3 regions of the Streptomyces sp. SP18BB07 genome follow, and region 1 is predicted to be linked to each of the others. Evidence: riboswitches for the same ligand, from Rfam matches in the RefSeq annotation. Region 1 holds a riboswitch; each other region holds the start of a gene.
The links. Region 1 has a riboswitch for cobalamin ahead of PUR53_RS46435 (prenyltransferase/squalene oxidase repeat-containing protein). Riboswitches for the same ligand answer to the same signal wherever they lie in the genome.
Positions count from the first base shown of each region.

Region 2: it holds a riboswitch for cobalamin, as region 1 does, so the genes downstream of both, PUR53_RS13235 (ribonucleoside-diphosphate reductase subunit alpha) here and PUR53_RS46435 (prenyltransferase/squalene oxidase repeat-containing protein) in region 1, are expected to answer to the same signal.
Region 3: it holds a riboswitch for cobalamin, as region 1 does, so the genes downstream of both, PUR53_RS18465 (energy-coupling factor ABC transporter permease) here and PUR53_RS46435 (prenyltransferase/squalene oxidase repeat-containing protein) in region 1, are expected to answer to the same signal.

Region 1 covers NZ_JAQYWT010000370.1:224,837-235,027, reverse strand. Annotated here, with positions in the region: gene PUR53_RS46450 (ABC transporter ATP-binding protein) at 1-1,304, opposite strand, end outside; gene PUR53_RS46445 (CbiQ family ECF transporter T component) at 1,301-2,374, opposite strand; gene PUR53_RS46440 (SCO2322 family protein) at 2,507-3,250, opposite strand; gene PUR53_RS46435 (prenyltransferase/squalene oxidase repeat-containing protein) at 3,316-4,653, opposite strand; cobalamin riboswitch at 4,728-4,919, opposite strand; gene PUR53_RS46430 (phosphotransferase) at 4,951-5,751, shown strand; gene PUR53_RS46425 (MBL fold metallo-hydrolase) at 5,822-6,853, opposite strand; gene PUR53_RS46420 (aldehyde dehydrogenase) at 7,018-8,508, shown strand; gene PUR53_RS46415 (ferredoxin) at 8,508-8,741, shown strand; gene PUR53_RS46410 (TetR family transcriptional regulator) at 9,105-9,791, opposite strand; gene PUR53_RS46405 (glycosyltransferase family 4 protein) at 10,010-10,191, shown strand, end outside.
Region 2 covers NZ_JAQYWT010000274.1:75,062-85,252, reverse strand. Annotated here, with positions in the region: gene PUR53_RS13270 (carbohydrate ABC transporter permease) at 1-930, opposite strand, end outside; gene PUR53_RS13265 (extracellular solute-binding protein) at 1,175-2,455, opposite strand; gene PUR53_RS13260 (GntR family transcriptional regulator) at 2,824-3,588, shown strand; gene PUR53_RS13255 (DUF3311 domain-containing protein) at 3,739-4,017, shown strand; gene mctP (monocarboxylate uptake permease MctP) at 4,014-5,642, shown strand; gene PUR53_RS13245 (nucleoside hydrolase) at 5,945-6,931, shown strand; gene PUR53_RS13240 (GNAT family N-acetyltransferase) at 7,013-7,519, shown strand; cobalamin riboswitch at 7,583-7,718, shown strand; gene PUR53_RS13235 (ribonucleoside-diphosphate reductase subunit alpha) at 7,842-10,191, shown strand, end outside.
Region 3 covers NZ_JAQYWT010000297.1:17,041-27,231, forward strand. Annotated here, with positions in the region: gene PUR53_RS18460 (HoxN/HupN/NixA family nickel/cobalt transporter) at 1-886, opposite strand, end outside; cobalamin riboswitch at 1,109-1,291, shown strand; gene PUR53_RS18465 (energy-coupling factor ABC transporter permease) at 1,322-2,041, shown strand; gene PUR53_RS18470 (energy-coupling factor ABC transporter substrate-binding protein) at 2,038-2,508, shown strand; gene cbiQ (cobalt ECF transporter T component CbiQ) at 2,514-3,263, shown strand; gene PUR53_RS18480 (energy-coupling factor ABC transporter ATP-binding protein) at 3,260-4,141, shown strand; gene PUR53_RS18485 (amidohydrolase family protein) at 4,123-4,995, opposite strand; gene PUR53_RS18490 (L-rhamnose mutarotase) at 4,992-5,303, opposite strand; gene PUR53_RS18495 (aldo/keto reductase) at 5,300-6,298, opposite strand; gene PUR53_RS18500 (SDR family NAD(P)-dependent oxidoreductase) at 6,295-7,062, opposite strand; gene PUR53_RS18505 (L-fuconate dehydratase) at 7,059-8,396, opposite strand; gene PUR53_RS18510 (fumarylacetoacetate hydrolase family protein) at 8,408-9,259, opposite strand; gene PUR53_RS18515 (sugar ABC transporter substrate-binding protein) at 9,691-10,191, shown strand, end outside.

The DNA.
Region 1 (10,191 bases):
GGTGCGGCCCCCGCGTCCCGGTCCGCCGCCGCGCACTCCGCCGCGACCGTGTCCGTGTAGAGCAGGTCGCGGGGTTCCTGCGGTACGAGGCCCACGCGGCGTACGAGGTCCGGGGGCGCCGTCCGGTGGGGGACCAGCCCGCCCACCCGCACCGAACCGGCCGCCGGTTCCACGAGCCCGACCAGGGCGGACAGCAGCGTGGACTTGCCGGCGCCGTTGCGGCCCATGAGGGCGATCGTCTCGCCCGGGGTGACGGTGAGGGAGACGTGGGTGAGGGCGTGGACGCGGCCGTGGTGGACGGAGAGGGCGGTGACCGTCGCCGGGGACGGGTTCGGTGACGGGTGCGGGGAGGGGGCTTGGGGGGTTCGGCGTTTGCCGAGGAGGCGCCGGAGGAGGGGGGAGCGTGGGGCCGGGGAGAGCTCGGGGGCTTCTGTTGTCTGCGGGGTGCGGGTGGTTTGTGGTTGATCGCGCAGTTCCCCGCGCCCCTTGAGGGCGAGGGTTTCTCGGAGTGGTTCCGCGTGGCGGCGGGCGTCCCGGATCGTCAGGGGGAGGGGGGACCAGCCCGCCAGGCGGCCCAGGTCCACCACCGGCGGGTACACCGGCGAGACGGCCATCACCTCGGCCGGGGTGCCCAGGACCGGCGGGGCGCCCGGGGCCGGGAGGAGGGCGACCCGGTCGGCGTACTGCACGACGCGTTCGAGGCGGTGTTCGGCCATGAGGACCGTCGTGCCCAGGTCGTGGACGAGCCGCTGGAGCACGGCCAGGACCTCCTCGGCGGCGGCCGGGTCCAGGGCGGACGTCGGCTCGTCGAGCACGAGCACACGGGGGTGCGGGGTGAGCACGGACCCGATCGCGACGCGCTGCCGCTGCCCGCCGGAGAGCGTGGCGATCGGGCGGTCGCGGAGATCGGCGAGACCCAGCAGGTCGAGCGTCTCCTCCACCCGGCGCCGCATGACGTCCGGGGAGACCCCCAACGACTCCATCCCGTAGGCGAGTTCGTCCTCGACCGTGTCCGTCACGAAGTGCGACAGCGGATCCTGGCCCACCGTGCCGACCACGTCGGCGAGTTCACGCGGCCTGTGGGTGCGGGTGTCCCGCCCGGCCACCGTCACCCGCCCGCGCATGGTGCCCCCGGTGAAGTGCGGCACGAGCCCGCTCACCGCCCCGAGCACGGTCGACTTGCCGACCCCCGACGGCCCGACGAGCAGCACGAGTTCACCCTCCGGCACCTCGAAGTCCACGCCCCGAATGCTGGGTTCGGTCGCTCCGTCGTACGTCACGGACACGTCCTCGAAGCGGATCATGAGGTGTCCTCCTCGGACGGGGCGGCGGTCGGCGCGGGTACGGCGAACGCGGGCAGCAGGCCCAGCAGGATCGCGGCGGCGGGCAGCAGGGGCAGATCGGGGGAGGTGAGGGGGACGACGGTGGGGTGCAGGGCGGCGGGGTCGTACGCGGCGGACACGATCAGCAGCGCGGCGACGGCCACCCCGGACCCGGCCACCAGCCACGCCCGCGCACCCCACGTGTCGGGCCGGTAGCGGGTGCGCGGTGAGCGCCGGCCGCCCAGCCGCAGTCCCGCGAGCGCGGCGGCCAGTCCGGCGAGCAGCACGGGGAGGCCGTAGCCGCCGCCCTCGGCGGTCAGCACGCCGTACGTTCCCGCGCAGACGCCGAGCAGTCCACCGAGGGTGAGCGCGGCGGTCGTACGGCGGACGCGGGCCGGGACCTCGGCGGTACGGCCGTAGCCGCGCGCGTCCATCGCGGCGGCGAGCGCGACCGAGCGCTCCAACGCGCCCTCCAGCACCGGGAGTCCGACATGCAGGAGCCCGCGCACGCCCCGGTCGGGCCGGCCCCGCAGCCGCCGCGCGGCCCGCAACCGCTGTACGTCCGCCACCAGGTGCGGCGCAAACGTCATCGCCACCACCACGGCCACGCCGGCCTCGTACAGGGCGCCAGGGAGGGACTTGAGGAGGCGGGCCGGGTTGGCCAGGGCGTTCGCGGCGCCGACGCAGATCAACAGGGTGGCCAGCCGCAGCCCGTCGTACAGCGCGAACAGGAACCCCTCCGCCGTGACCCGACCGCCCAGCCGGATCCCCTGCGCCCAGGCGGGAAGCGGCACTTCGGGGAGGGTGAGCAGGGTGTGCGTCCCGGGGATGGGCGAGCCCAGCACGACCGCGAACCCCAGCCGAACGCCCAGCACCACCAGCCCGAGCTTCACGAACGCGGCGTACGAGCGGGCCCAGGGGGCGTCGGTCCGATGCGTGGCCACGACGTATCCGGCCACCGCGATGAGCAGCGCGAGGAGCAGGGGGTTGGTGGTACGCGACGCGGCGGTCCCGAGCCCGAGCGCCCATCCCCACCAGGCAAGAGCATGCACCCCACCCCGACGCGACCCCGCGCCGAGCCGGTGCGACCTCGCGCCGAGCCGGTGCGGCGCCGCCGGGTCGCGGGACCCGCCCCCGGCCGGCCCCGACTCCGGGCGTCCTGTGAACCACCGCATCGCGCCGCCCTACCCCCGGCGCCGCCGCGCCCGCCACACCGCGGCGGCCCCCAGCACGGCGACCACACCCGCGCCCACGAACAACCCGACGGACGGCCCCTGCCCCTCCTCGGGGGCAGCCGCGGCAGACGAACTCGGGGCGTGAGCAGGGCCGTCGGAGGCTGAGCCGGCATCAGACCTGCCATCGGACCTGCCATCGGACCCGGCATCGGACCCGGCGTCGGAGCCGACCGCCTCCCCGCACCCCTTCCCCGGATATCCCCCGATCGCGCACAGCAGCGCGTTCGTGTCGTACCGGAGCGGCTTCGCGACGGACGCCAGCGCCTCGGCCGTGGTCGCGTCGTCCGGCACCCGCGCACAGGCCGTACGCGCCGCCGGAGGCGTCTCCCCCTCCGGCGCGTCCGCCGCCGTACCGAAGTCGATGACCAGCGCGACCCGCTTCTCCCCGCCCCGCGCGGCCGTGTCCCCGCAGACGGAACCGAAGTCGGCGGCGCCACGCGGCTGGAGCGCGTCGGCCGAGTCACGGCTCACGGCGAACCGGAAGCCCTGCACCGCCCCGTCCGTCGGCCGCGCGGTCGACGGCCCCTGCGTGGCGTACGCCCACGCGGAACCGTCCCGCTCCCAGAACGACCAGTACCGGTACGCGGCGGCATGCGCCTGCGTCGAACTCCCCAGCACCAGCAGCAGACCGCTCAGGAAGGCGGCCGGCACCTCCACCCACAGCCGGGGCACCCCCACCCACAGCCGGGGCACGCCACCCCACAGCGGGGGCACCCCGCCTCGCGGCGCGACCGCTCCACCCCGTGGCCGACGCCCGGTCACGCCTGCGGCCGCTTCCGGGCGCCCCGCACCAGCCCGAACCCGACCACGGCCGTGACCACGACCAGCCCGAGCCCGATCACCCACCACACGCCCGCCGCGAGACCGTCGCCGGTCCCGTCGGCCTCGTCCCCGGCGGCCGTGTCGTCGACCGGCACCGAGGAGTAGTCGTCCACCTCCCCGGCCGGACCGGTCTCCTGCAACTGGGCCACCAGATCGGCACCACCGAAGTCACGCGGGTCGCCACCGGAGGCGTGCGCCGCGAAGACGAGCTGGGCGTACGCGGCGGGCCCGGCCTTGGCCGCCCACACGCCGTGGTTCTTCGCCAGCCAGGCGAGCGGCTTCTCGGTCGCGTCCACGTCCCCGGCGGCGGCGAGCGCGACGACCGCGTCGGCGGTGTTGCCGTGGTCGGGCTGGTCCTCCGCACCCGCGAGGGAGGACATCAGATAGCCGTCGGCGGTGAGGGCACCGGCGAGATGGACGGCCCCGTTGTGCGCGAGGTCCTCCGGAGAGTCACCCGAGGCGCAGGAGTCGAACGAGGCCCCGCCCTTCCCCTCGCCGCTACCCGCCCCGACCACGAACCCCTTGCCCAGGCTGCCGAGCACGGCGGCGGCCGTGGCGTCGGCGTTCGCGGCGAGACCGCCCTTCTTGTCGGGCTGATAGGCGAAGGCCCCGCCGTCCTTCGCGTCCCCGTCCTTCCTGCCCCCGTCGCCGCAGGGCAGGGCGAGGGAACGGAGGGCCTCGTAGGGGGAGTTGCCGTCCTTCTGCTGCTTCCCGGGGGCGTCGCCCACAGCGGTCAGCGCGCCGATCACGACGGACGTCGAGTTCGCGTCGCTGGGGCCGCCCGCGGTGTAGCCCCAGCCGCCGTCCTCGTTCTGGTTGTCCTTCAGCCACCGCACCGCCCGACCGGCCTCGGCGTCCCGCCCGCCGACCGCTGCGAGCGCCTGGATCGCGGCCGCCGTGCTGTTGGTGTCGACGGCCGTCGCGCTGTCGCACTTGGCGGTCGCGTCGGCGCGGTACGCCGGGAACGCCCCGCTCGCGCACTGCTGCCCGACCAGCCACTCCACGGCCCCGGCGCCGGGCTTCTCACCCACCGCGTCCAGGGCGAGCAGGGTGAGCGACTGCCGCCAGACACCGTCGTACGTGGGGTCGTTGGAGCCGTACAGACCGGTGGGTATCGCCTGGGAGGGCGAGGCGGAGGGCGAGGCGGAGGGAGCGGTGGACGCCTCGGAGGCCGTACCGTCGGCGAAGGCGGCCGGCGCGAGCCCGAGTCCGGTGCCGAGTCCGGCTGTGACGGTCAGTACGGCGACGACCGCGGCGCTGCGGCGGACATTCATATCGGCGGCTGCCTCTCCCTGACGGGGAGCCGGGCGGCACGGCGGAGCGCCGGGCGGCTCGGCTCCGTATTCCTCGACGGTGCCGTGCACCGGCGGGCCGCCGGTGACGCGAGCCGGTCATGATTCCGTCCAGGGCAGTCCGACTTGCCGCCCTCTGCCGAGGTCGGCTCACGGTTGCGGGTCAGCGCCGGATTTGCACCGGCTTCCCCCTGTACGGGTGTGATGACGACGCGGTCACTCTACCTGCCGGTAGCCGGGATCCTGAGGGCCGCCTGTGGGCCGCGATAGGTTCGGGCCATGCGTACGGGGAGACTGCTGGGCGCGGGCCGCACGGCCGACGTGTACGAACTCCACGCCGACGAGGGGGAGTCCGGGCCGGACGATCACGGCGGCCTCGGCGCGCTGACCGAGGCCGGTGACCCGGTAGGCGTCGCCGACAGTGACGGAGCCGACAGGCATACCGGAGGTGTCGGACAGGGTGACGCCTGGGTGCTACGCCGCTACCGAGAGGGGTGGGGCGACGCCGCCACCGAGGCCGAGGTCATGGAGTACGTACGCAGCCACGGCTACCCTGTCCCGCGCGTTCATTCGGCGACCCGTACGGAGATGGTGCTGCAACGCCTGCCGGGCCCGACCCTGCTGGAGGCCTGCGCCGCCGGCCAGGTCACCCCGCCGCAGGTCGGCGCCACCCTGGCCCAACTCCTGCGCACCCTCCACGCCGTCCCGCCCCGCCGCCCCGGTGCCCGGGTTCTCCACCTGGACCTCCACCCGGAGAACGTCCTCCTCACCCCGCACGGCCCGCAGGTCATCGACTGGAGCAACGCCGAGGAGGGGCCGCCCGGCCTCGACTGGGCCGTCTCCGCGATGATCCTCGCCCAGGTCGCCGTCGACCCGACGGACGCCCGCGCCCCCATGGCCCACGCCACCCTCAGCTCCCTCCTGGCCCACCGCCCCGACAACACCCTGACCCACCACGACCTGACCGAAGCGAGCCATCGCCGGGCATCCAACCCGACCATGTCCCCCCACGAGATCGAACTCCTGGCCAGGGCAGAAGAGTTGATCCGTGACGCCCCTGAGAAGGCCGCAGGCCTTTAGGGGCGCGGGGAACTGCGCGAGAAGCCCCACCGAACCCGCGGCCGACAACCGCCCCGTACCCCCACCCCCCTCACACCGCCACATACCGCACCGGATCGCTCCCCGGCACCACCTCGGCCCTGCCCAGCTTCACCAGGCGTCGCACGTGCGCCTCCGCCTCCGAGACCGCGATGTTGCGAGAGGTGAAGGGGATCTGGGGCCAGGGACGGTTCCACTCCATGCGTTCGGCGAGCTGCCAGGGGGTGAGCGGGGAGGCGAGGAGGGTGAGTAGATCGGTGAAGCGTGACTCGTGGTGGGCCAGCAACTCCCGTACGCGCGCGGCCGTATCGGTGAACGCGTACTGATGGGCGGGAAGGATCTCGGCGGCGCCGAGACGGCCGACACGCTCGAGTGAGTCGAGGTAGTCGCCCAGGGGGTCGGTGACCGTGTCGTCGTCCGGGTCCTCGTAGAGGCCGATGTGCGGGCTGATCTCGGGGAGGAGATGGTCGCCGGAGAACAGCCGTCCATGACCCGGGAGTTGGCCCGGGTGCGCCTCCTCCAGATGGAGGCAGACATGCCCCGGCGTGTGGCCCGGCGTCCAGATCGCGCGGACGCGGCGGCCGGGGAGGTCGAGGAGTTCACCGGGCACGATCTCGCGGTCGGGGAGCGCGGGGGAGAACCCGTGCAGGGCGGCGCGCGGGCGGCGCGGGGGCCGTAGCGGCGCGAGGTGTTCCTCGGGTGCTCCCGCCGCCGTGAGCTTGTCCGTCATGTAGGAGTACCAGCGGTCCGGCCCGGTCCCGCGCGTGCGCCGCACGATCGCCGTGTCCGCCGCGTGCATCGCGATCCATGCCCCGGACGCCTCGCGCACGGCCCCCGACAGGCCGTGGTGGTCGGGATGGTGGTGGGTGATCACGACCCCGTGGATCTCCGCGACCGACGTGCCGCACGCGCTCAGGCCCGCGGCGAGCGTGTCCCAGGACGCCGGGTCGTCCCAGCCGGTGTCGACGAGGACAGGCCCGCGGTCGGCGTCGACGACGTACACGAGGGTGTGGCCGAGCGGGTTGTCCGGGATGGGGACCTCGATGGACCGTACGCCTCCGCCGTGATCGGTCACCTGTGTCATGAAGTCACTATAACTAGAACGAGTTCCACCAGGGATGGGTGCGGGAAGACGCAGGAGTCTCCGCCGGGTGGCGCACGACATGGACTCCTTCCCCTGGAACTGGTATCAGTTCCCTATTCGAAACTGACGGTATGTCAGAGAAGTGGCTCCGGGAGGCAACGGCCATGACCGAACTCGTGGAACACGGACAGCTGTTCATCGGCGGGGAGTTGACCGACCCCCTGGGCGCGGACGTCATCGAGGTGGTCTCGCCGCACTCGGAGGAGGTCATCGGCCGCGTCCCGCACGCGTCGCGCGCGGACGTCGACCGGGCCGTGGCCGCCGCACGCCATGCCTTCGACCACGGCCCCTGGCCCCGCACGACCCTCGACGAACGGATCGAGGTCGTCACCCGGATCAAGGACGCCTTCGCCGTACGCCACGAGGAGTTCGCCCGGATCATCAGCGCCGAGAACGGCACCCCGTTCACCTCCAGCGTGATGGTGCAGGCCCTCGCGTCGATGATGGCCTGGGACGCGGCGATCACCACCGCCCGCGACTTCACCTACGAGGAGCGCCGCGACGGCGTGCTCGGCCGGATCCTCGTCCGGCGCGAGCCGGTCGGGGTGGTCGCGGCGGTCGTCCCCTGGAACGTGCCGCAGTTCACCGCCGCCGCCAAACTCGCCCCCGCCCTCCTCGCCGGCTGCCCGGCGATCCTGAAGGTGTCGCCCGAAACCCCCCTGGACGCCTATCTGTTGGCGGAGATAGCCGCCGAGGCCGGCCTGCCCGAGGGCGTCCTCTCGATCCTTCCCGCCGACCGTGAGGTCAGCGAGTACCTGGTCGGGCACCCGGGCGTCGACAAGGTCTCCTTCACCGGCTCGGTCGCCGCAGGCAAGCGCGTCATGGAGGTCGCCGCCCGCAACCTCACCCGCGTCACCCTGGAGTTGGGCGGCAAGTCGGCGGCCGTGATCCTCCCCGACGCCGACGCGCAGACCGCCGTGAACGGCATCGCCCCCTTCGCCTGGATGATCAACGGCCAGGCGTGCGTGGCCCAGACTCGCATCCTCGTCCCGCGCACCCGCTACGACGAGTTCGCCGAGGCCTTCGCGGCCTACGCCTCCGCGCTGAAGGTCGGCGACCCCCTGGACCCGGCCACCGAACTCGGCCCGCTGGTCGCCGCCCGCCAGCAGCGCCGCAGCCTCGACTACATCCGCATCGGCCAGGAGGAGGGCGCCAAGATCCTCACCGGCGGCGGCCGTCCGGCACACCTGGAGCGCGGCTGGTACGTCGAGCCGACCCTCTTCGGCGACGTCGACAACTCCATGCGCATCGCCCGCGAGGAGATCTTCGGCCCGGTCATCTGCCTCCTGCCCTACGGCGACGAGGCCGAGGCCGTCCGTATCGCCAACGACTCCGACTACGGCCTCAGCGGCAGCGTCTGGACCGCCGACGACGAGCGCGGCATCGACGTCGCCCGCCGGGTCCGTACCGGCACCTACTCGGTCAACACCTTCAGCCTCGACATGCTCGGCCCCTTCGGTGGCTACAAGAACTCCGGGCTGGGGCGCGAGTTCGGCCCCGAGGGCTATGGCGAGTACCTGGAGCACAAGATGATCCACCTGCCCGCCGGCTACGAGCCGCCCGCCGGTGTCACCGCGGGCAAGGGGGTCGGGTGATGGGCGACCGCTGGCACGTGGAGGTCGACCGCGCCCTCTGCATCGGCTCCGCCCAGTGCGTCCACCTCGCCCCGGACGCCTTCCGCCTCGACTCCGCGATGCAGTCCCACCCCGTCGAACCGGACACCGACGCCCACGAACGCGTCCTGAAGGCGGCGGAGGGCTGCCCGGTGGAGGCGATCACCATCACCCTCCTCGACAGTGGAGAGCCGGTGTTCCCACCGGAGGAGTAGGGACGTCGGTCCTGCGCCCCGGCCGCGCGGCGTCAGAAATCTTGGCCTGAAGGGTAAAAAATCCCTTTAGGGGGTTGTGTTCTCATATGGGCGTTCTATCGTAGAAATCAGCCTACGAGACGAGTGAGGGAGCCGACCGGAGTAGCCGACATGGGCGCGAGGTAGCAGATCCGCCGATGCCGACGTCGACGGTCGGGCTGAGAGGCCGGAAGGCTGCAGGACAGGGCCGGAAGGCGACCTTCAGCACCTGATCCGGGTAATACCGGCGCAGGGAACCCGTCTCGTAGGTCTTTTCGTGCGCCCGTTTCCAGGAGCGCCCGCTTCCTGCGTCTTCCTGCGTCCCCCTGCGGCCTCCTACGCCTCCTACGTCCGAGCCCGCCGTTCCGGGGCCGTCAGGTCGATCAGGCGGCACACCGTCTCGATGTCGATCTTCACCTGGGCGATGGAGGCGCGACCGGAGAGCCAGGTGATGAGGGCCGAGTGCCAGGTGTGCTCGATGACGCGGACGGCGGAGAGCTGCTCGGCGGTCGGGTCGTCCAGCCCCATCGCGTCGAGGATGATCGCGGTGGTCTGGTGGGAGACCTGGTCGACCTCGGGGCTGACGCTGCGGTCGGCGAAGGTGAGCGCGCGCACCATGGCGTCCGCGAGGTGGGGCTCGCGCTGCAGGGCCCGGAACGCGCGCATCAGGGTCTCGGCGACGCGCTCGGCGGCCGTCTCGCCGCTCGGGGGCTTCTTGCGGAGCGTGCCGTGCATGTGCTCCAGCTGGTCCTGCATGGTGGCGACCAGCAGATGGATCTTGGAGGGGAAGTAGCGGTAGAGGGTTCCGAGGGCGACCTGGGAGGACTCCGCGACCTCACGCATCTGCACGGCGTCGAAACCGCCCCGGCTGGCCAACTGGGCGCTCGCGTGCAGGATGCGGCGCCGACGGGCCTCCTGGCGCTCCGTGAGGGGCGGCGAGTCGGTTCGCGCGGTGCCGGCGCCCTGCTTGGCCTCCACCTTGACCTCCACCTTGGCCTCCAGCTTGGTCTCCACCTTGGCTTCCGCAGGCATGGGTCTCGTTCCCGTGGCAGTCGTGACGGTCGGTGAGGATATGCGATCAAAGAGCATGCCAGGGTGTGTGCCGTGGCGTGAATCACCTGATCCATCTCTCACAGCGGTTCTACCAGCCGGTAGATTCGGAGCCTCGTGAACGATCAACTCTGAAACTTGTTCTAGATTACCGTCTCGTCGTAATCTCACGGGAAATCGCAGTGAGAAGGGGGCCAGGAGTGACCGCTGAGGCCAGTCGGGCGGGGTCCCGACGTGACCTTGCCGCCGACGGCGGGCGACCGCTCGATATCGCGCTCCTCACCTATAAAGGGAACCCGTTCTGCGGGGGCCAGGGCGTCTACGTACGGCACCTCTCGCGCGAGCTGGCCCGTCTCGGCCACCGGGTCGAGGTGATCGGCTC
Region 2 (10,191 bases), on a different contig from region 1:
CAGCACGGTGAGCAGGGCGATCGCCGAGCCCTGCGCGTAGTCGTTGACCACGAACGCCTTGTCGTACGAGTAGGTCGTGAGCAGCTGGAACTCGGCCTCCGGGTGGCCGCCCCGCATCACGAAGACCTGGGGGAAGACGCCCATGTCCCAGATGACGGAGAGGGTCGTGAGCATCACGATGATGGGCTTGAGGATGGGGAGGGTGACATAGCGGAAGACGCCCCAGGCGCCGGCGCCGTCGAGGCGGGCGGCTTCCTCCAACTCCTTGGGGACCTGGGTGAGTCCGGCGCTGAGAGTGATGACGACGAACGGCACCGCGCCCCAGACGACCAGGAGCGTGATGACGGCCAGTCCCTCGGGTCCGCTGGCGAACCAGTTGTGACCGATCATGTCGACGCCGGGGAGTTTGCTGAGGAGCGCGTTGAAGATGCCGTAGTCGGAGTCGAAGAGCCACTTGAACACGGTGGTGGCCACGATGATCGGCATGCCCCAACTCGCCACGAGCGCGATGTTGATGAGTGTCTTCACCCAGCCGGAGACCCGCTGGAGCAGCAGGGCGATCGCCATGCCGATGACCATCGTGAAGACCACGCAGGCGGCGGCGAAGACGATGGTCCGGACGACGACCGCCCAGAACTCGCTGTCGCCCAGCACCTTGGCGAAGTTGCCGAAGCCGACCGACTCCGCCGGCTTGAACCCCCACAGCTGGGACTGGCCGAACTCCTGGAAGGAGAGGGTGCCGAGACGGACGAGCGGGTAGCCGAGGACGACGGCGAGGATCAGCAGACAGGGGGCCAGCAGGGCCCAGGGCACGGCGGCTCCGCCGGACGTCCGCTTCCTGGCGGGACGTTCCGGGGCCGCCGGCGGTGGCGGGAGCCCCGGCCGCGCGGGCGGCACCTTCGCGGGGGCAGTCGTGTCTGCGGCACTCATCGCGCGCTCCTAAGCAGATGAAGGAGGGGCCGGCAGCGGCGCCCCCCGAAGGGGCGCGGGGAACTGCGCGACCAGCCACGACGCACCGGCACCGAACCCGACACCTCATCGCGGCACTTTCGTCAATCGCCACCGGCCGGCTCTGTGGCACGCACCGGCCGGACGCGAGGCCCCACCGGCCGAGCCGATGCGGCACCCCCGGTCGGGCCCGGCCGCCACGGCCAGGCCCGACCGGCAGGTCACCTCACTCGTTGTTGATGACCTTGTCGATCTCGGCGTCAGCCGTCTTCGCGGCCTCCTCGACCGACTGCTCGCCGGTGCCGATGGACTGCAGCATCGTCTGGAGGATCTGTGCCTTCTCGACCTGGCCCCAGCCCGGTGCCATCGGCACGAACCAGTTGGACTCGGCCGCGGTGGCCGGGACCGCCGTCGCCGGGTCGTCCTTCAGCGTGGCGAGGTCGGTCTTGTTGTTGGGCAGGTTGCCCTTCTCCATCAGACCCTTCTGCCCGGCGGGCCCGGTGAAGGCGTTGATCCACTCGGCGGCGACGGTCTGCGCGTCGGACTTCACCGGGACGGCGAGGTCGCTGCCGCCGAGGAAGACGGGCAGGTTCTTGCCGGACGGGCCGGGCATCACGAAGTTCTCGACGTTGCCCGCGAGCTTGCCGGTCTTGTCGTTCTCCTTGGCCGCGGCGGTCGCGCCCTCCCAGGCGGGGGCGAAGATCATGCCGGACTTGCCCTGGCCGTAGACGATGTACCGGTCGGACTCGTCCTTGGTCTTGTCGCCGTGCATGTAGGTGTCGACGACGTTCTTGAACTCGTTGAGGCCCTTGATGGACTCCGGGGAGGAGAGGCTGGCCTTCCACTTGCCACCGGACTCGACGGCTATGGAGCCGCCGGCGTCGTAGACGAAGGACATGGCCGCGTACCAGTCGCGGGTGGGTTGGTACCAGGCGCTGAACTTGTCGCCCCGCTTCTTCTGGACCTTGTCGAGGGCGGCGGTGAGCTCGTCGTACGTCTTCGGCGGGGTCTTGACGCCCGCGGCGGCGAAGACGTCCTTGCGCCAGTTGGCGACGCGGCCACCGGCGTAGTACGGGACGCCGTAGGTCTTTCCCTCGTAGGTGACGGAGGCCTTGAGGCCGTCCAGCCAGGCGTCCGCGTTGTCGAACTTCGCCTGGTCGAGGGGGGCGAAGGCGCCCTTGACCATGTAGGCGAGCATCTCCGTGTTGCCCATCTCGACCACGTCGGGGGCCTTGTCGGTGGCGAGGACGGCGTCGAGCTTGGCGTTCTTGTCGGGCCAGCCGTAGTACTCGTGCGTGATCTTGATGCCGGGGTGCTTCTTCTCGATCGCCGTGTCGGCGGCCTTGACCAGTTCCGGCCAGTTGTTCTGCGCGTCGACCGTGAGCCAGACCGTCAGCTCCTTGGTGTCCGCCCCCGTGTCCGAGCTCTTGTCCTCGCCGCCCCCGCACGCCGCGATGGAGACCATCATGCCCGCGACACAGATCGCGGTCGTCAGCTTCCTCTTCACGCCACCCTCCTCAGGGATGCCATTGCTCAGGGATGCCACAAACCCCCCTGCTCCCCGCGGTGACAGACGTACCGCCCATGGGGCCAGGACCTGGACCAATGGTGTAGACCAGTACGCCGGAGCTTGGCTCAGACCATTCGCCGTGTCAAGGGTGCTCGAACCCCCTCCCACCAGCCGTTATGCGACCTACATATGCAGGAACCTTTATGTAATAAGCCAGCGAAAACCGCGCGACTGAGCCACACTCTTCGGGTAGACCACTGCGCCTTTCCCAGGTGGACCACCGGAGACCCCTCCGTGGACTAGACCAGCGGGGCCTGTGCGGGTATACAGAGGGATCACGCCACGAGGAGCCGGGAAGGCGGAGCATGAGCACCGACGTCAGCAGTGCGGAGAACGAGAACGGGGCGACCGTCCGTACCGCACGCGTGCCCAAGTACTACCGCCTGAAGAAGCACCTGCTCGACATGACCGAGACGCTTCCGCCCGGCACCCCGGTACCGCCCGAGCGCACCCTCGCCGCCGAGTTCGACACCTCGCGGACCACCGTGCGCCAGGCGCTGCAGGAGCTGGTCGTCGAGGGGCGGCTGGAGCGGATCCAGGGCAAGGGCACGTTCGTGGCCAAGCCTAAGGTCTCCCAGGCGCTGCAACTCACCTCGTACACCGAGGACATGCGCGCCCAGGGGCTGGAACCCACGTCCCAGCTGCTGGACATCGGCTACATCACGGCCGACGACACGCTCGCGGGCCAGCTCGACATCACCGCCGGCGGCCGGGTGCTGCGCATCGAGCGCCTCCGCATGGCGAACGGCGAGCCGATGGCGATCGAGACGACCCATCTGAGCGCCAAGCGCTTCCCGGCCCTGCGCAGGTCGCTGGTGAAGTACACCTCCCTCTACACGGCGCTCGCCGAGGTGTACGACGTCCGGCTCGCCGAGGCCGAGGAGACCATCGAGACCTCGCTGGCCACCCCGCGCGAGGCCGGTCTGCTGGGCACGGACGTGGGTCTGCCGATGCTGATGCTCTCCCGGCACTCGCTGGACAAGGACGGTCAGCCGGTGGAGTGGGTGCGGTCCGTGTACCGGGGCGACCGCTACAAGTTCGTGGCCCGGCTCAAGCGGCCACAGGACTGAGCCACTACCTGGAGCTCTCCTGCGTCGAACACCCGCCACTCCACACAACCTCCGCATCCGATATCCGGACTGGGGGTTCCGTACGACGGAACGCGTCCCTTAGATTTCCTGCGCGCTCAGCAGGTGACCAGCGAGGGGACGGAGTCGGACATGTCAGAAGCACCCGAAGTGAGACCACCGGGGGCACCGGTGGTGACACCTGTCAGGGTGGTCATCGCCGTGTGTCTGCTCGCCCCGTTCGTGGCGATGCTCTGGGTCGGCTCGTACGCCAAGACGGACCCTGCGTTCATCGGCATCCCCTTCTTCTACTGGTACCAGATGGCCTGGGTGCTCATCTCCACGGCGCTGACCGGCACCGCGTACGTCCTGTGGCAGCGTGACCAGCGCGCCCGCAAGTCCGAGACGCAGGGCGGGGGTGTCGCGAAGTGAAGGACGGCGTGAACGGCGTGGCACTCGCCGTCTTCATCTTCTTCTTCCTGGCCGTCACGGTCATGGGCTTCCTGGCCGCGCGCTGGCGCAGGGCCGAGAACGAGCACAGCCTCGACGAATGGGGCCTCGGCGGCCGGTCGTTCGGCACCTGGATCACCTGGTTCCTGCTCGGCGGTGACCTCTACACGGCGTACACCTTCGTCGCCGTGCCGGCGGCGATCTACGCGGCGGGCGCGGCCGGTTTCTTCGCGGTGCCCTACACGATCCTGATCTACCCGCTGATCTTCACGTTCCTGCCCCGTCTGTGGTCGGTCTCCCACAAGCACGGCTATGTGACGACCTCGGACTTCGTACGCGGCCGCTTCGGCTCGAAGGGCCTGTCGCTGGCGGTCGCGCTGACCGGCATCCTCGCGACGATGCCGTACATCGCCCTCCAACTCGTCGGTATCCAGGCCGTCCTGGACGTGATGGGCGTCGGCGGCGGCGAGGACACCAACTGGTTCATCAAGGACCTGCCGCTGCTGATCGCGTTCGGTGTCCTGGCGGCCTACACCTACTCCTCCGGCCTCCGGGCCCCCGCGCTGATCGCGTTCGTCAAGGACACCCTGATCTACATCGTCATCGCGGTGGCGATCATCTACATCCCGATCAAGCTCGGCGGCTTCGACGACATCTTCGCCAAGGCGGGCGAGGCCTACAGCCAGACCAACCCGGCGACGGACAAGCCGCGCGGCGCGCTCGTCCCGGGCGACGCCACCCAGTGGACGTACGCGACCCTCGCCCTCGGCTCGGCGCTGGCGCTCTTCATGTACCCGCACTCGATCACGGCGACGTTGTCGTCCAAGAGCCGCGAGGTCATCCGCCGCAACACCACGATCCTGCCGCTGTACTCCCTGATGCTGGGCCTGCTGGCCCTGCTGGGGTTCATGGCGATCGCGGCCGGGATCCAGGTGCAGAACGGCCAGCTGGCGATCCCGCAACTGTTCGAGACGATGTTCCCGGACTGGTTCGCGGGCGTGGCCTTCGCCGCCATCGGCATCGGCGCCCTGGTGCCCGCGGCGATCATGTCCATCGCGGCGGCGAACCTCTTCACCCGCAACATCTACAAGGACTTCATCAAGCCGGACGCCACGCCCGCGCAGGAGACCAAGGTCTCCAAGCTGGTGTCCCTGCTGGTGAAGGTGGGTGCGCTGGCCTTCGTCCTCACCATGGACAAGACGGTCGCCATCAACTTCCAACTCCTGGGCGGCATCTGGATCCTCCAGACCTTCCCGGCCCTCGTCGGCGGCCTGTTCACCCGCTGGTTCCACCGCTGGGCGCTCATCGGCGGCTGGGCGGTCGGCATGCTGTACGGGACGATCGCCGCGTACGGGGTGGCCTCGCCGACCCAGAAGCACTTCGGCGGCTCGTCCGCCGAGATCCCCGGCATCGGCGAGATCGGCTACATCGGCCTGACGGCCTTCGTCCTCAACGTCGTGGTCACGGTGGTCCTCACGTTCGTCCTGCGGGCCGCGAAGGCTCCCGACGGCATCGACGAGACCAGGCCCCAGGACTACACGGCGGACGCGGGCGACCCGGGCGTCCAGGTCGAACTGCCTCCGGCGACGGCGGGAACGAGCCACTAGGCGGGCGCCTCCGGCCGACCCGCGTCCGGTGCGTTGTCGGGTGCGGGTGGGTGGGGGCTTCTCGCGCAGTTCCCCGCGCCCCTGAAAAAGCAGGGGCTGCGCCCCATGCTTTTCGGCCCGAAAGGGCCGGAGGCCCTTAAGGGGCGCGGGGAACTGCGCGACCAGCCCCCACCGGACGGACGCCTGGGGGTCGAAGGGGCACAGCCCCTCGGTGGGGGCACCTCCCGCTCGAGCGAAGCCGAGAGTGGGGGAGGGACGGGTAGGGGCGGCGGGGGCGCAAAACACCCGGCTACGCTGAAGCGGTGACCCGCCCCCCGATCGTCCTGGACAGCGACCCCGGCATCGACGACGCCGTAGCCCTCCAGTACCTCCTGGGAACCGGCCTGTGGGACCTCAAGGCATACACCTCCGTCGGCGGCAACCTCCCCGCCGACGCGACCTACACCAACGCCCGCGCCCTGGCCAGAGCCCTCCGCATCGCCCCCCACGTCCCGGTCCACAGAGGCGCCGGCCGCCCCCTCTCCCGCCTCCCCTACCGCGAGGCATCCGCCTTCCACGGCCCCGCGGGCCTCGGCGACGAGACCCTCCCCGACTCGACGGCCCCCCACCCGACGGAGTCGTCCGCCCAGGCCCTGATCCGCCTGTCGAGGGAGTACGAGGGCGAGCTGACGGTCTGCGCCACCGGTCCCCTCACCAACGTGGCCATCGCCCTGCTGGAGGACCCGCACTTCGCCCACCGCGTCCGCAGGTTCGTGTTCATGGGCGGCGCCGCCCAGGTCCCGGGCAACTTCACCCCGGTCGCCGAGTTCAACATCTGGGCCGACCCGGACGCCGCCGAGATCGTCCTCTCCTCCGGCATCCCGTTCACCATGGTCGACCTGGACGCCTCGCACCGCTGGCTCTTCCGTCCCGAGGACCTCGCCGCGCTGGAGGCCGCGGGCCCCGGTACGGCCCTCGCCGCCCGGCTGATGCGGACCTACATGGACGCCTACACCCGCCACGGCGGGGACGGCACCTGTCCGCTGCACGATCCGCTGGCCGTGGGCGTGTGCGGCGACGAGGCGTTCGTCGAGGCCGTCGAGGGTGCCGTCGTCGTGGAGTGCGCGAGCGAACTCACGCGCGGCCAGACCGTGTTCGTGCCGGCCGCCGCCCGGCGCGTCTACTACTCCGAGTCCCCCGCCCTGACCGCCCGTCTGCGCGCCACCGGCCGCGTCGCGCTCGGGCCGGGCACCCGCGACTTCAGCGAGGACTTCGTGACGACCCTGCCCAGGTGGCCTGCGACGGCCTGACAAATCCGATAGTCCGACGGACGGCGGCCCCTGTGGAAAACCGCCGACCCGCGCAGCCGCCCCTCGTGCACACTGCGACGCATGGACATCACGATCAGGCCGGCGGCTCCCGACGAGTACGCCGCGCTCGGCGAGATCACCGCCCAGGCCTACCTCGGCGACGGACTGCTGGACTTCGGAGAGAGCGACCGGTACCTCGACGAGCTGCGGAACGTGGCGAAGCGGGCGGCCGAGGCCGAGGTGCTCGTGGCGGCCGCGGACGGGCAGGTGCTGGGCGGGGTGACCTTCGTCCCCGCAGGCGGGCCCATGGCCGACATCGCCCGCGCGGGAGAGGCCGAGATACGGATGCTCGCCGTCTCCCCCGAAGCCCGGGGGCGGGGTGTCGGCGAGGCACTCGTGCGGGCCTGCCTGGAGCGTGCCCGCACCGTCGAGGGCTGTGTGCGTGTCGTGCTGTCGACCCAGCGGAGCATGCACGCGGCCCATCGCATCTACGGACGCCTGGGCTTCACTCGCACACCTGAGCGCGACTGGAACCCCCTCCCCGACCAGCCCGACATCACTCTGATCACCTATGAGTTGACGCTCTGACACCCTGCGAAGCCGAATGCGACACAACATGTGGGGGTGACACCGCGCCCCGGCACTAGATGTATGCTCATGCTCGCTGTCGCCGCAGGGGAATCCGGTGTGAATCCGGAACTGTCCCGCAACGGTGTATTTGCGTGCATACATCGCCATGTGTGCACGCCTGTTCAGTCCGAACACCTGCCGACAGTGCGCCCGGCCGTCCGGTCCGGGTGCCGTGACGTCCGGGCCTCGTGGAATGGGCCGGTGGACGCGACGCTCCCGTGCGCTCGTGTGCTGCCGCCTGCCCTCCGCAAGGCCCCAGCCGAGCGAGGGAGAGCCCCACGTGACCATCGCGCCAGCCGATCCGGTGTCAGCCGACCTGACCGCAGCCGAGCCGGTGTCAGCCGACCCGGTGTCAGTCGACCCGGTGACGGAGACCGACGGTCCCGGTACCGCGTTGCTGCGGATCCTGACCGAGCTGACCGCCGACCTCCCCGACGCCGACCCCGGCCGGGTCGCCACCGCCGCGCTGCGCGGCCGGTCGGTGCGCGCGTCCTCCGCCGAGATGGTCGCGGAGCTGCGTGAGCTGGCCACGGAGGCCGCCGCGGGCCTCATCGCCGAGGACCCCGCCTATTCGAGACTGGCCGCCCGGCTGCTGGCCGTCGGCATCCGTGCCGAGGCGGCCTCGCAGGGTGTCACGACGTTCACCGAGTCCATCGCCGTGGGCCACCGGGAGGGTCTCGTCGCCGACCGTACGGCCGCGTTCGTCCGCGCCCACGCCGAGCGTCTCGACGCCCTGATCGACCCGGCCGGGGACGACCGCTTCGGCTACTTCGGTCTGCGCACCCTGCACAGCCGCTATCTGCTCCGGCACCCCCTCACCCGCAAGGTCGTCGAGACGCCCCAGCACTTCATGCTGCGGGTCGCCGCCGGCCTCGCCGAGGACACGGGTGCCGACGCGGAGGCGGGCCTGCGCGCCCTCGACGAAGTGGCCGCGCTCTACGGGCTGATGAGCCGCCTGGACTACCTCCCCTCCTCCCCCACGCTCTTCAACTCCGGTACGCGACACCCCCAGATGTCGTCCTGCTACCTCCTCGACTCCCCGCTGGACGAGCTGGACTCCATCTACGACCGCTACCACCAGGTGGCCCGCCTCTCGAAGCACGCCGGTGGCATCGGTCTGTCGTACTCCCGCATCCGCTCGCGCGGTTCGCTGATCCGGGGCACCAACGGGCACTCCAACGGCATCGTGCCGTTCCTGAAGACGCTGGACGCCTCGGTCGCCGCCGTGAACCAGGGCGGCCGACGCAAGGGCGCGGCCGCGGTCTACCTGGAGACCTGGCACTCCGACATCGAGGAGTTCCTGGAACTGCGCGACAACACCGGCGAGGACGCCCGGCGTACGCACAACCTGAACCTGGCGCACTGGATCCCGGACGAGTTCATGCGCCGGGTCGCCGCCGACGAGCAGTGGTCGCTGTTCTCCCCGTCCGACGTGCCCGAGCTGGTCGACCTGTGGGGTGCGGAGTTCGAGGCCGCGTACCGCAGGGCGGAGGCGGACGGCCTGGCGAAGAAGACGATCGCGGCCCGTGACCTGTACGGCCGGATGATGCGCACCCTCGCACAGACCGGCAACGGCTGGATGACCTTCAAGGACGCGGCCAACCGCACGGCGAACCAGACGGCCGAGCCGGGCCATGTCGTCCACTCCTCCAACCTCTGCACGGAGATCCTGGAGGTCACGAACGACGGGGAGACGGCGGTCTGCAACCTGGGCTCGGTGAACCTGGGCGCGTTCGTCGACCGGGCGACGGGCGACATGGACTGGGCGCGGCTGGACGCGACCGTCCGCACCGCCGTCACCTTCCTCGACCGCGTGGTCGACATCAACTTCTACCCGACCGAGCAGGCGGGCCGCTCCAACGCCAAGTGGCGTCCGGTCGGGCTCGGCGCGATGGGTCTCCAGGACGTCTTCTTCCAACTGCGGCTGCCCTTCGACTCCCCCGAGGCGAAGGCGCTCTCCACCCGGATCGCCGAGCGGATCATGCTCGCCGCGTACGAGGCCTCCGCCGACCTCGCCGAGCGGGTCGGCCCGCTGCCCGCCTGGGAGAAGACCCGTACGGCACGCGGTGTGCTGCACCCCGACCACTACGGCGTCGAGACCACCTGGCCGGAGCGCTGGGCGGCCCTGCGCGAGCGCGTCGCGACGACGGGCCTGCGCAACTCCCTGCTCCTGGCCATCGCGCCGACGGCCACCATCGCCTCGATCGCCGGTGTGTACGAGTGCATCGAGCCGCAGGTGTCGAACCTGTTCAAGCGCGAGACACTGTCCGGTGAGTTCCTCCAGGTCAACTCGTATCTGGTGAAGGACCTGAAGGAGCTGGGCGTCTGGGACGCCCGCACCCGTGAGGCGCTGCGCGAGTCGAACGGCTCGGTGCAGGACTTCGCGTGGATCCCGGCCGACGTCCGGGCGCTGTACCGCACGGCCTGGGAGATCCCGCAGCGCGGTCTGATCGACATGGCCGCCGCCCGCACGCCGTATCTGGACCAGTCGCAGTCGCTCAACCTGTTCCTGGAGACGCCGACCATCGGCAAGCTCTCCTCGATGTACGCGTACGCCTGGAAGTCGGGCCTGAAGACCACGTACTACCTGCGCTCCCGCCCGGCGACCCGCATCGCCCGCGCGGCACAGG
Region 3 (10,191 bases), on a different contig from region 1:
AGACCTTGCGGACCGGCCGGGAGAACGCCCAGCCGTAGGCGAAGTTCATGAACGTGCCGTCCGCGGTGTCGAGGAGGGACATCCCGGCGGCGAACAGGACGGGCAGGCACAGGATCGCGTACCAGGGCAGCCCGGAGGCGGCGCCCGAGCCGGCGAGCACCAGGAGCGCGACCTCCGTCGCCGTGTCGAAGCCGAGGCCGAAGAGCATGCCGACGGGGTACATCTGCCAGGGCTTGGTGAGGGACCGCATCAACCGTCCGAGGAGCCGGTTCATCAGGCCCCGGCTGTTCAGCCGCTCCTCCAGCGCGGCCTCGTCGAAGGTGCCCGAGCGCATCTCGCGGAACACCTTCCAGATCCCCACCATGATCACCAGGTTGACGACGCCGATCACGTACAGGAACGTCCCGGAGACGGTGGTGCCGATCCAGCCGGACACGTCGTGGAGCGCGGAGCCGTCGTCGCGGACCGGTCCGGCGAGCGCCTTGACGCCGAGGGTGAGGAGGAACGTGAGGACGAGCACGATCGACGAGTGGCCGAGGGAGAACCAGAAACCGACCGACAGCGGGCGTTGCCCCTCCCCCCTCAGTTTGCGGGTGGTGTTGTCGATGGCGGCGATGTGGTCGGCGTCGAAGGCGTGCCGCATGCCCAGGGTGTAGGCGGTGACCCCCATACCGATTCCGAAGGTCTTGCTCCCGACGCTGTAGTGCTCGGGGGCGACGATCACCACCAGGGTGAACCAGCCGACGAGGTGCAGCGCCAGGATGAATCCGGCCATCCCGCCCAGGCTCGCCCACTCCTTGCGCGACATCGAGGCGCGGATCCGCCGCCATGAGAAACCGCCCGTCCCGGCGGTGGCCGAGGGGGCGGTGTCGGTACCAGGAGTCATGGGGCGTGGGCCTTCTCTTCGTCCGTGCGGTCGGGCCCCCTCAGCGTTGTGCGCCGTTATGGCAGCTGCAACTATGTCGCAGTAAAGCTCCCGTCTGCTTTCGGTCAGGTCGGGGCTCTCGGCGTGACGTGGGGCGTACGCCGGAGTGTGCGCTGGGGTGTGAGCTGTCGCACGGCGCCCGCGCGCCCCTCGCCTCCGCTTGTCAGCGTCCTTATGCGGGCATTACTGTCACCACGCCTTGGTGAACGGGAAATCCGGTGTCATGCCGGTGCGGCCCTCGCCACTGTGATCGGGAAGTCCGGCTCCGGTCCTCACGGACAGCCACTGGGTCTTCGGACCCGGGAAGGCGGAGCACGGGCGGTGTCACCCGTAAGCCAGGAGACCGGCCAAGGCGCGTCAACCATCCACGAGGTGCTGGAGAGGGTCTGCTGAGCCATGCACATAGCCGAGGGTTTCCTTCCTCCGGCGCACGCGATCGCCTGGGGCGTCGCGTCCGCGCCGTTCGTCGTCCACGGAGTCCGGGCACTCACCCGTGAGGTCAGGGAGCATCCCGAGAGCACGCTGCTCCTCGGCGCCTCCGGGGCCTTCACGTTCGTCCTGTCCGCGCTGAAGCTCCCGTCCGTCACCGGGAGTTGCTCCCACCCCACCGGCACCGGCCTCGGTGCCATCCTGTTCCGGCCGCCGATCATGGCGGTTCTCGGCACCATCACCCTGCTCTTCCAGGCCCTGCTGCTCGCACACGGCGGTCTGACCACGCTCGGCGCCAACGTCTTCTCGATGGCGATCGCCGGTCCCTGGGCGGGGTACGGCGTCTACCGGCTGCTGCGACGCTTCGACGTGCCGCTGATGGTGACGGTGTTCTTCGGCGCGTTCTTCGCCGACCTGGTCACCTACTGCGTCACCAGCGTGCAGTTGGCGCTCGCGTTCCCCGACCCGAGCAGTGGTTTCCTGGGCGCGCTCGGCAAGTTCGGCTCCATCTTCGCCGTCACCCAGATCCCGCTCGCGGTCAGCGAGGGTCTGCTCACGGTGCTGGTGATGCGTCTGCTGGTGCAGTCGAGCAAGGGCGAACTGACCCGGCTCGGTGTGCTCCTGACCGACCGGCGGAACCGCGTAGGGGCCGAGACGGAGAACGAGACCGAGGCGGTGGCCCGATGAACCGGAACACGAAGATCAACGCGCTGCTGCTGCTCGCCGTCGCCGCGCTCGCCGTCCTGCCGCTGGCCCTCGGCCTCGGCGACCACAAGGAGGAGCCCTTCACGGGCGCCGACGCCGAGGCGGAGACGGCGATCACGGAGATCGAGCCGGACTACGAGCCGTGGTTCTCCCCCCTCTACGAACCGCCGTCCGGTGAGATCGAGTCGGCGCTCTTCGCCCTCCAGGCCGCCCTCGGCGCGGGGGTCCTCGCCTACTACTTCGGCATCCACCGGGGCCGGCGCCAGGGCGAGGCCCGGGCCCGAGCCCTGCTGGACGCGTCAGGGGCCGCCGACACGGCTCCGGCGCGGCCGGTGGACACGGCGGTCGCGGCGACGCCGGTGGACGCGGTCGCGGCCTCCACGGCGACGGCGTCCGGCGACGACAGCTCGGCGGGTCGCTCCGGGGAGCCCCCCGCCGGGCGGGGCTGACCCAGGTGCTGCCGATCGACGTGGCGGCGCACAGCAGTCGCTGGCGCCGCCGCCATCCCGTGGACAAGGCCGTGCTCGGGCTCGGCCTCACCGTGCTCGCGATCTCCCTGCCGCCCTGGCCCGGCGCGGCCCTGGTCCTGCTGACCGCGCTCGTGGTGCTGCTGGGCCCCGCGGGCGTGCCCGGCCGTCGGCTGTGGCGGGCCTACCGGGTGCCGTTGGGCTTCTGTGTGACCGGCGCGCTGCCGCTGCTCGTCCAGGTGGGCGGTCCGGACGGGTTCCTCACCCCCGCCGACGGCGGACCGGTCCGCGCCGGGGAGTTGTTGCTGCGCACCTCGGCCGCCTCCCTCGGCGTCCTCCTGTTCGCCTTCACCACCCCCATGTCGGACCTGCTGCCCCGGCTGGTGCGGGCCGGGGTGCCCGCGCCGGTCGTGGACGTGGCCCTGGTCACCTACCGGATGAGCTTTCTGCTCCTGGACTCCGTGCGCCGGATCCGGGAGGCGCAGGCGGCCCGGCTGGGGCACACCACCCGGGCGGCCAGCTGGCGTTCCCTCGCCGGGCTCGGCGCCACCGCGTTCGTCCGGGCCTTCGACCGGGCGGCACGGCTGCAGACCGGGCTCGCCGGACGCGGATACGACGGCACCCTGCGCGTCCTGGTGCCCGAGGCCCGGGTCTCCGTGCGCTTCACCGCGGCCAGTGTGGTGCTCCTCGCGGCCGTGGCCGCCCTCACCCTCGTCCTGGAAAGGCCGCTGACATGAGCGAGCCCGTGCTCGTCGCCCTGCGGGGCGCCTCCTTCGCGTACGAGGACGGACCGACCGTGCTCAGCGACCTCGACTTCGACGTGCGCGAGGGACGCGCGCTCGCCCTGCTCGGCCGCAACGGCAGCGGAAAGACCACGCTGATGCGACTGCTCAGCGGCGGACTGCGGCCGCGTACGGGCGAGTTGGCGGTCGAGGGGCGGCCGGTGACGTACGACCGCAAGGGTCTCACCCGGCTGCGGACGACGGTCCAGCTGGTCGTGCAGGACCCGGACGACCAGCTCTTCGCGGCGTCCGTCGCGCAGGACGTGTCGTTCGGCCCGCTGAACCTCGGGCTGTCCGACGCGCAGGTACGGGCCCGGGTCGACGAGGCGCTCGGCGCGCTCGGCATCACCGCCCTCGCCGACCGGCCCACCCATCTGCTCTCCTACGGCCAGCGCAAGCGGACCGCCATCGCCGGGGCCATCGCGATGCGGCCCCGGGTCCTGATCCTCGACGAGCCGACCGCCGGGCTCGACCCCGACGGGCAGGAGCGCCTCCTCGCCACCCTGGACGAGTTGCGCCGGTCCGGCACCACCGTCGTGATGGCCACCCACGACGTCGACCTCGCGCTGCGCTGGGCCGACGACGCGGCGCTGCTCACCCCGTCCGGCGCGCGCACCGGCCCGGTGGCCGAGATGCTCGCCCGCACGGATCTCCTCCACCAGGCGGGGCTTCGGCTTCCCTGGGGGGTCGCCGTCGCTCGACTCCTGCGTGGACAGGGGCTGTTGGCCGAGGAGGAGACCGGACCGCGCACACCGGACGAGCTGGCGGCCATGGCGGGGGCGGACGCCGGTCCGGCGTCGTGCCTGCCGCAGCCTCAGATCCGCAGACCGTAGACCCGGACGGCGGTGCCCGCGAAGACCTCCCGGTGTTCGGCCTCGCCGAGTCCGGACGTCAACGCGTGCGCCACGTCCAGGACTTCGGCGTAGTCGGAGGCGAGTCGGCAGACCGGCCAGTCGGAGCCGTACATCAGCCGCCCGGGGCCGAAGGCGTCGAGCACGGTGTCGGCGTACGGGACGAGGTCCGCGACCCGCCAGGAGTGCCAGTCGGCCTCCGTGACCAGGCCGGAGAGCTTGCACACGGTGTTCGGCAGGGCCGCCAGCCGCCGGATCTCCCCCGCCCACGGCTCCAGTTCACCGGAGGCGATGGGCGGCTTGCCGGCGTGGTCGAGGACGAAGGTGAGTTCGGGGAGGCGGGCCGCCGCCTCCACGGCGGCCGGCAGCTGGTGGGGCTGGACCAGCAGGTCGTAGACGAGCCCCGCGTCGGCGACCGCGGCGAGGCCCCGCAGCACGTCGGGGCGGGTCAGCCAGCGGGGGTCGGGTTCGCCCTGTACCTGGTGGCGGATGCCCACCAGGTACTGCCCGCCCGGGGCTTCGCGCAGTTCGGCCAGGGTGTCGGCGACGGCGGGAGAGGTGAGGTCGGTCCAGCCGACGACACCGGCGACCATGTCGCTGCCGGCGGCGAGGGCCAGGAACTCGGGGGTCTCCTCGGGCACGGTGATCGTCTGGACCAGGACCGAGGCGGTGACACGGGCGGCGCCTGCGGCGGACTCCAGCTCACTGAGGGTGAAGTCGCGGCGCAGCGGGGCGAGTTCGGGACCGGTGATCCAGTCCTGGTCGCGGACGGAGAGGTCCCAGACGTGGTGGTGGGCGTCGACCTTCCAGGCGTCGGTGTCGTCTGTGCCGGTCACAGGTGCCACACCACGGGCAGTCCGGCGTCGGAGCCCTCGGCCGAGTAGTCGTGGACGACGTCGAGGAGTTCGGCCATCCGGGCCTGCCAGGCGATGTTGACCGGCAGTTTCTCCAGTTCGGCGATCATCGCCGGGTAGTCCTCGACCTCCAGCAGGTGGAAGAGGTCGGTGCCGCTGCGCCAGATCGTCCACTCGCTCACCCCGGCGGCGCGGATGGCGGCGGTCAGTTCCCCGGGGACCTCGCGGTGGGCGGCCTCGTACTCCTCTACCCGGTCGGCGCGGACCTTGGTGTGCAGGGCGACCCTCACGACGGCTCCTTCGGCTGCGGGACGGGGATGTTCGGGCTCAGCAGCCCCTCGGCGCGCAGGTCGTCCCAGAGGGCGGCCGGGATCGGGCGGCTCAGCAGGTCGACCGTGTCTCGTACCTCGGCGGCCGAGCGGGCGCCCGTCAGCACGGCCGCCACCGCCGGGTGGGCGGAGGGGAACGCCAGGGCCGCCGCGCGCAGCGGTACACCATGGCGTTCGGTGACGGTCCTCAGGCGCAGGGCGCGGTCGAGCACGGGCCCCGGCGCGGGGGCGTAGTCGTACGTGGCGCCCGGCTTCGGGTCGATCAGCAGACCGGAGTTGAAGGCGCCGCCGATCAGCACACTGCGTCCCCGGGCGGTGGCCTCGGGCAGCAGGTCCTCCAGGCCCTCCTGTTCGAGGAGGGTGTAACGGCCTGCGAGCAGCACCACGTCGATGTCGGTCTCGCGCAGGAAGCGGGTCGGTGCGGCGCACTGGTTCATGCCGACGCCGATGGCGCCCACGACGCCTTCGGCGCGCAGCCGTTCCAGCGCCGGGTAGGCCTCGCGCAGGGCCTGCTCGACGTGGTCGTCGGGGTCGTGGAGGAGGACCACGTCCACGCGGTCCAGGCCGAGCCGTGCCAGGCTGGCCTCCAGGGAGCGCAGGACGCCGTCGGCGGTGAAGTCCCAGACGCGGCGGTGGGTCGCGGGGACGGCGAAGCCGTCGGCGAGGTCGTCGCCCTCGGTGGTCCCGTTCTCCACCAGCAGTCGGCCGACCTTGGTGGAGACCGTGTACGACTCCCGGGGGCGGTCCCGGAGCGCGGCGCCGAGGCGGCGTTCGGAGAGGCCGAGGCCGTAGTGGGGCGCGGTGTCGAAGGTGCGGATCCCGGCGTCCCAGGCCGCGTCGATCGCGGCGGCCGCCTCCTCGTCGGTCACCGGGCGGAAGAGGTTGCCGATGCCGGCGGCGCCGTAGGCGAGTTCGGTGACGCGGACCTCGGTGCGGCCGAGGGTCCTGGTCCTCATGAGCCCGCCGGGCGGAGCCGCAGGCCCTGCATACCGCCGTCGACGGCGAGGGCGGTGCCGGTGACGGACGCCGCGGCGGGGCTCGCGAGGTAGACGATGGCGGCGGCGACCTCGTCGGCGGTGACCAGGCGCCCCATGGGCTGGCGGGCGTTGAGGGCGGCGCGCTCGGCCTCCGGGTCGTCGGCGGCGTCGAGGAGCCGGCCGACCCACGGGGTGTCGGCGGTGCCGGGGTTGACGCAGTTGACCCGGATGCCCTCGCGGACGTGGTCGGCGGCCATGGCGAGGGTCAGGGAGAGAACGGCGCCCTTGCTGGCGGAGTACAGGGCGCGCTGCGGCAGGCCGGCGGTGGCGGCGATGGAGCAGGTGTTGACGATGCTCGCGTGGGAGGACTCGCGCAGGTGGGGCAGGGCCGCACGGCTGGTGCGGACCATGCCGAGGACGTTGACGTCGAGGACCCGCTGCCACTGCTCGTCGGGGTTGTCCTCGACGGTGCCCTGCGCGCCGATGCCGGCGTTGTTGACGAGGATGTCGAGGCCGCCGAGCCGTCGGGCGGCCTCCGCGACGCCCTCCCGTACGGAGGCGTCGTCGGTGACATCGGCCTTGAGGCCGAGCAGGGGCGCCGAGGCCCCGGCCGGGTCGAGGTCGAGGGCGGCCACCGAGGCGCCCCGTGCGGCCAGCAGCCGGGCGGTGGCCAGCCCGATCCCGGACGCGCCCCCGGTGACGATCGCGCGGAGACCCGTCAGCTCACCTGTCTTCCCGGTCATGCGACTTCCTCCCGTCCAGCGAGGTCGGCGACCCAGAACGCGCCGTCCGGGTAACGGTATTCGGCGAGCGACCCGGGATGCATGGTCGCGGAGAAACCGGGGGTCAGGGGGGCGACGTAGTGGCCCTCGCGCATCACCACGGGGTCGGTGAAGTGCTCGTGGAGGTGGTCGACGTACTCGATGACCCGGTCGTCGGTGCTGCCGGACAGCGCCAGGTAGTCGAACATCGACAGGTGCTGGACCAGTTCGCACAGGCCGACGCCGCCGGCGTGCGGGCAGACGGGCACCCCGAACTTCGCGGCGAGCAGCAGGATCGCGAGGTTCTCGTTGACTCCGCCGACGCGGGCGGCGTCGATCTGGAGGACGTCGAGGGCGCCGGCCTGGAGGAGCTGCTTGAAGACGATGCGGTTCTGCACGTGTTCGCCGGTGGCGACCTTGACCGGGGCGACGCCCCGGCGGACGGCGGCGTGGCCGAGGATGTCGTCGGGGCTGGTGGGCTCCTCGATCCAGTACGGGTCGAAGTCGGCGAGGGCCCGGGTCCACTGGATCGCCTCGTCGATGTTCCAGCGCTGGTTGGCGTCGATGGCGATGCGGATCCCGTCGCCGACGGCGGCGCGGGCGGTGCGCATCCGGCGGACGTCGTCGTCGAGGTCGGCGCCGACCTTCAGCTTGATCTGGGTGAAGCCGTCGGCGACGGCCTGCTTGGCCAGCCGGGTGAGCTTCTCGTCGGAGTAGCCGAGCCAGCCCGGGGAGGTGGTGTAGCCGGGGTAGCCGCGCTCCAGCAGGGTGGCCTCGCGTTCGGCGAGCCCCGCACGGCCCTCGCGCAGCAGCCCCACGGCCTCCTCCGGGGTCAGGGCGTCTGCGATGTAGCGGAAGTCGACCTGGGAGACCAGCCACTCGGGGTCGGCGTGCGCGAGCAGTCGCCACAGGGGCTGCCCGGCGCGCTTGGCGGTCAGGTCCCAGACGGCGTTGACGACGGCGCCGATGGCCATGTGCATCACGCCCTTCTCGGGGCCGAGCCAGCGCAGCTGGCTGTCGCCGATCAGGTCGCGGTTGACGGAGCCTGGGTCCGCGCACAGCTCCTCGACCGAGCGGCCCACGAGGTGCGGCCGCAGGGCGCCGATGGCGGCGACCTGGACGTCGTTGCCGCGGCCGATGGTGAACGTGAAGCCGTGGCCTTCAAGGCTGTCGCCGGCGTCGGTGCGCAGCACGACGTAGGCGGCGGAGTAGTCGGGGTCCGGGTTCATGGCGTCCGACCCGTCCAGCTCCCGCGAGGTGGGGAACCGGACGTCATAGGTGTCGACCGCGGTGATCCGGGCGGGGGTTGCAGTCACGAGGGTGCCTTTCACGCTTGGCCGAAGGTCTGGCGCTGGCTCCCGAGCCCGTCGATCGAAAGCTCGACGGTGTCACCGGGGCGGAGGTAGGGCGTACCGGGAAGGCCCAGGGCCACGCCGGCGGGCGTCCCGGTGTTGATCACGTCGCCCGGCTCCAGGACCATGTACTGGCTGAGGTACGCCACGATGTGGTCGACCGGGAAGATCATGTCGCTGGTGTGGCCGTCCTGCCGCTTCACGCCGTTGACGCTCAGGTGCAGCCCGAGGTCCTGCGGATCGCCGACCTCGTCGGCGGTGACCAGCCAGGGGCCCATCGGGTTGAAGGTCTCGCAGGACTTGCCGAGGTCCCACTGCGAGGAGTACTCGAGCTGGAACTCGCGCTCGGAGACGTCGTGGCTGACCACGTACCCGGCGATCACCTCCGCGGCCTCCTCGGGGCCCGCCAGATAGCGGGCCCGCCGACCGATGACGACCCCCAGCTCGACCTCCCAGTCGGTCTTGACCGAGCCGCGCGGGATCAGCACCTCGTCGTACGGGCCGACGACCGTGCTCGGGTCCTTCATGAAGACCACGGGTCGGGGCGGGATCGCGGCGCCGGTCTCGGCGGCGTGGTCGCGGTAGTTGAGCCCGACGCAGATGACCTTGCCGGGGCGGGCCACGGGGGCGCCGACGCGCGGGTCGTCGGTGTCGAGCTCGGGCAGGGCGCCGGACTCGACCGCCGCGCGGGCCCGGTCGACTCCCCCAGAGGCGAGGAAGGCGCCGTCGATGTCGGAGGTCACGGAGGACAGATCGAGCAGCCTGCCGTCGTCGGTTCGGACGGCGGGCCGCTCCTCTCCCCGGGCGCCGACGCGTAGCAGTTTCACTGGGGCAGCTCCCTTGCCATGGGTTCGTTCATTCATCGGAGGATTGGCGCACCGCGACTTTAGGGGCAGTTCGGCGCCCTGACAACGTATTCCTCGGATGTATTTACGCGACTCCAGGCTCTCCGCAGCTCACAGATCCGGCATGTACGATTTCGTATCGAACGAAGCGCCGACTGTACCCCACGCCGCCCCACGCACGGACTGTCGAATTCCTCGCGAACGACCTCTTGTCATCCCGGGCAATGCCGTCGTAACGTCCTCGACGTCCGAGATACATCGGAGGAATCGCTCCACCCGCCCCCCAGCGAGGTAGTGGCCCTTCAGACTCCGCTGCTCGTTCACCGGTTGCCCCTCTACGTCTCCCCTCCGTCGGCCCGCGCCTGCGTGTCCCGGAGGGCGGCCCCCCTGTCCTGGCTAAGGAGAACCCGGCCATGAAGCTCGCTCGCACCCGCTCCACCGCCGCAGCGGCCTGCGCCGTCGCGGCCCTCGCCCTCCTCACCGCGTGCAACCGCGACGGCTCCTCCGCGTCCGCCGGCTCGGGTGGTGACGAGCCCGCCATCGGGATCGACCTGCCCCGCTCCGACTCGGACTTCTGGAACTCCTACGCCGAGTACCTGAAGAAGGACATCAAGTCCGAGGACGTCAACGCGCTGCCGCTGAGCAACTCGCAGAACGACATCACCAAGCTGGTCGCCAACGTCCAGGTGTTCCAGAACACGGGCGCCAAGGCCGTCGTCATGGCCCCGCAGGACACCGGCGCCATCGCCTCCACCCTCGACACCCTCGCGTCGAAGAAGATCCCCGTCGTCAGCGTCGACACCCGCCCCGACAAGGGCGACGTCTACATGGTGGTGCGCGCCGACAACCGGGCCTACGGCACCAAGGCGTGCGAGTTCCTCGGCGAGCAGCTGGGCGGCAAGGGCAAGGTCGCC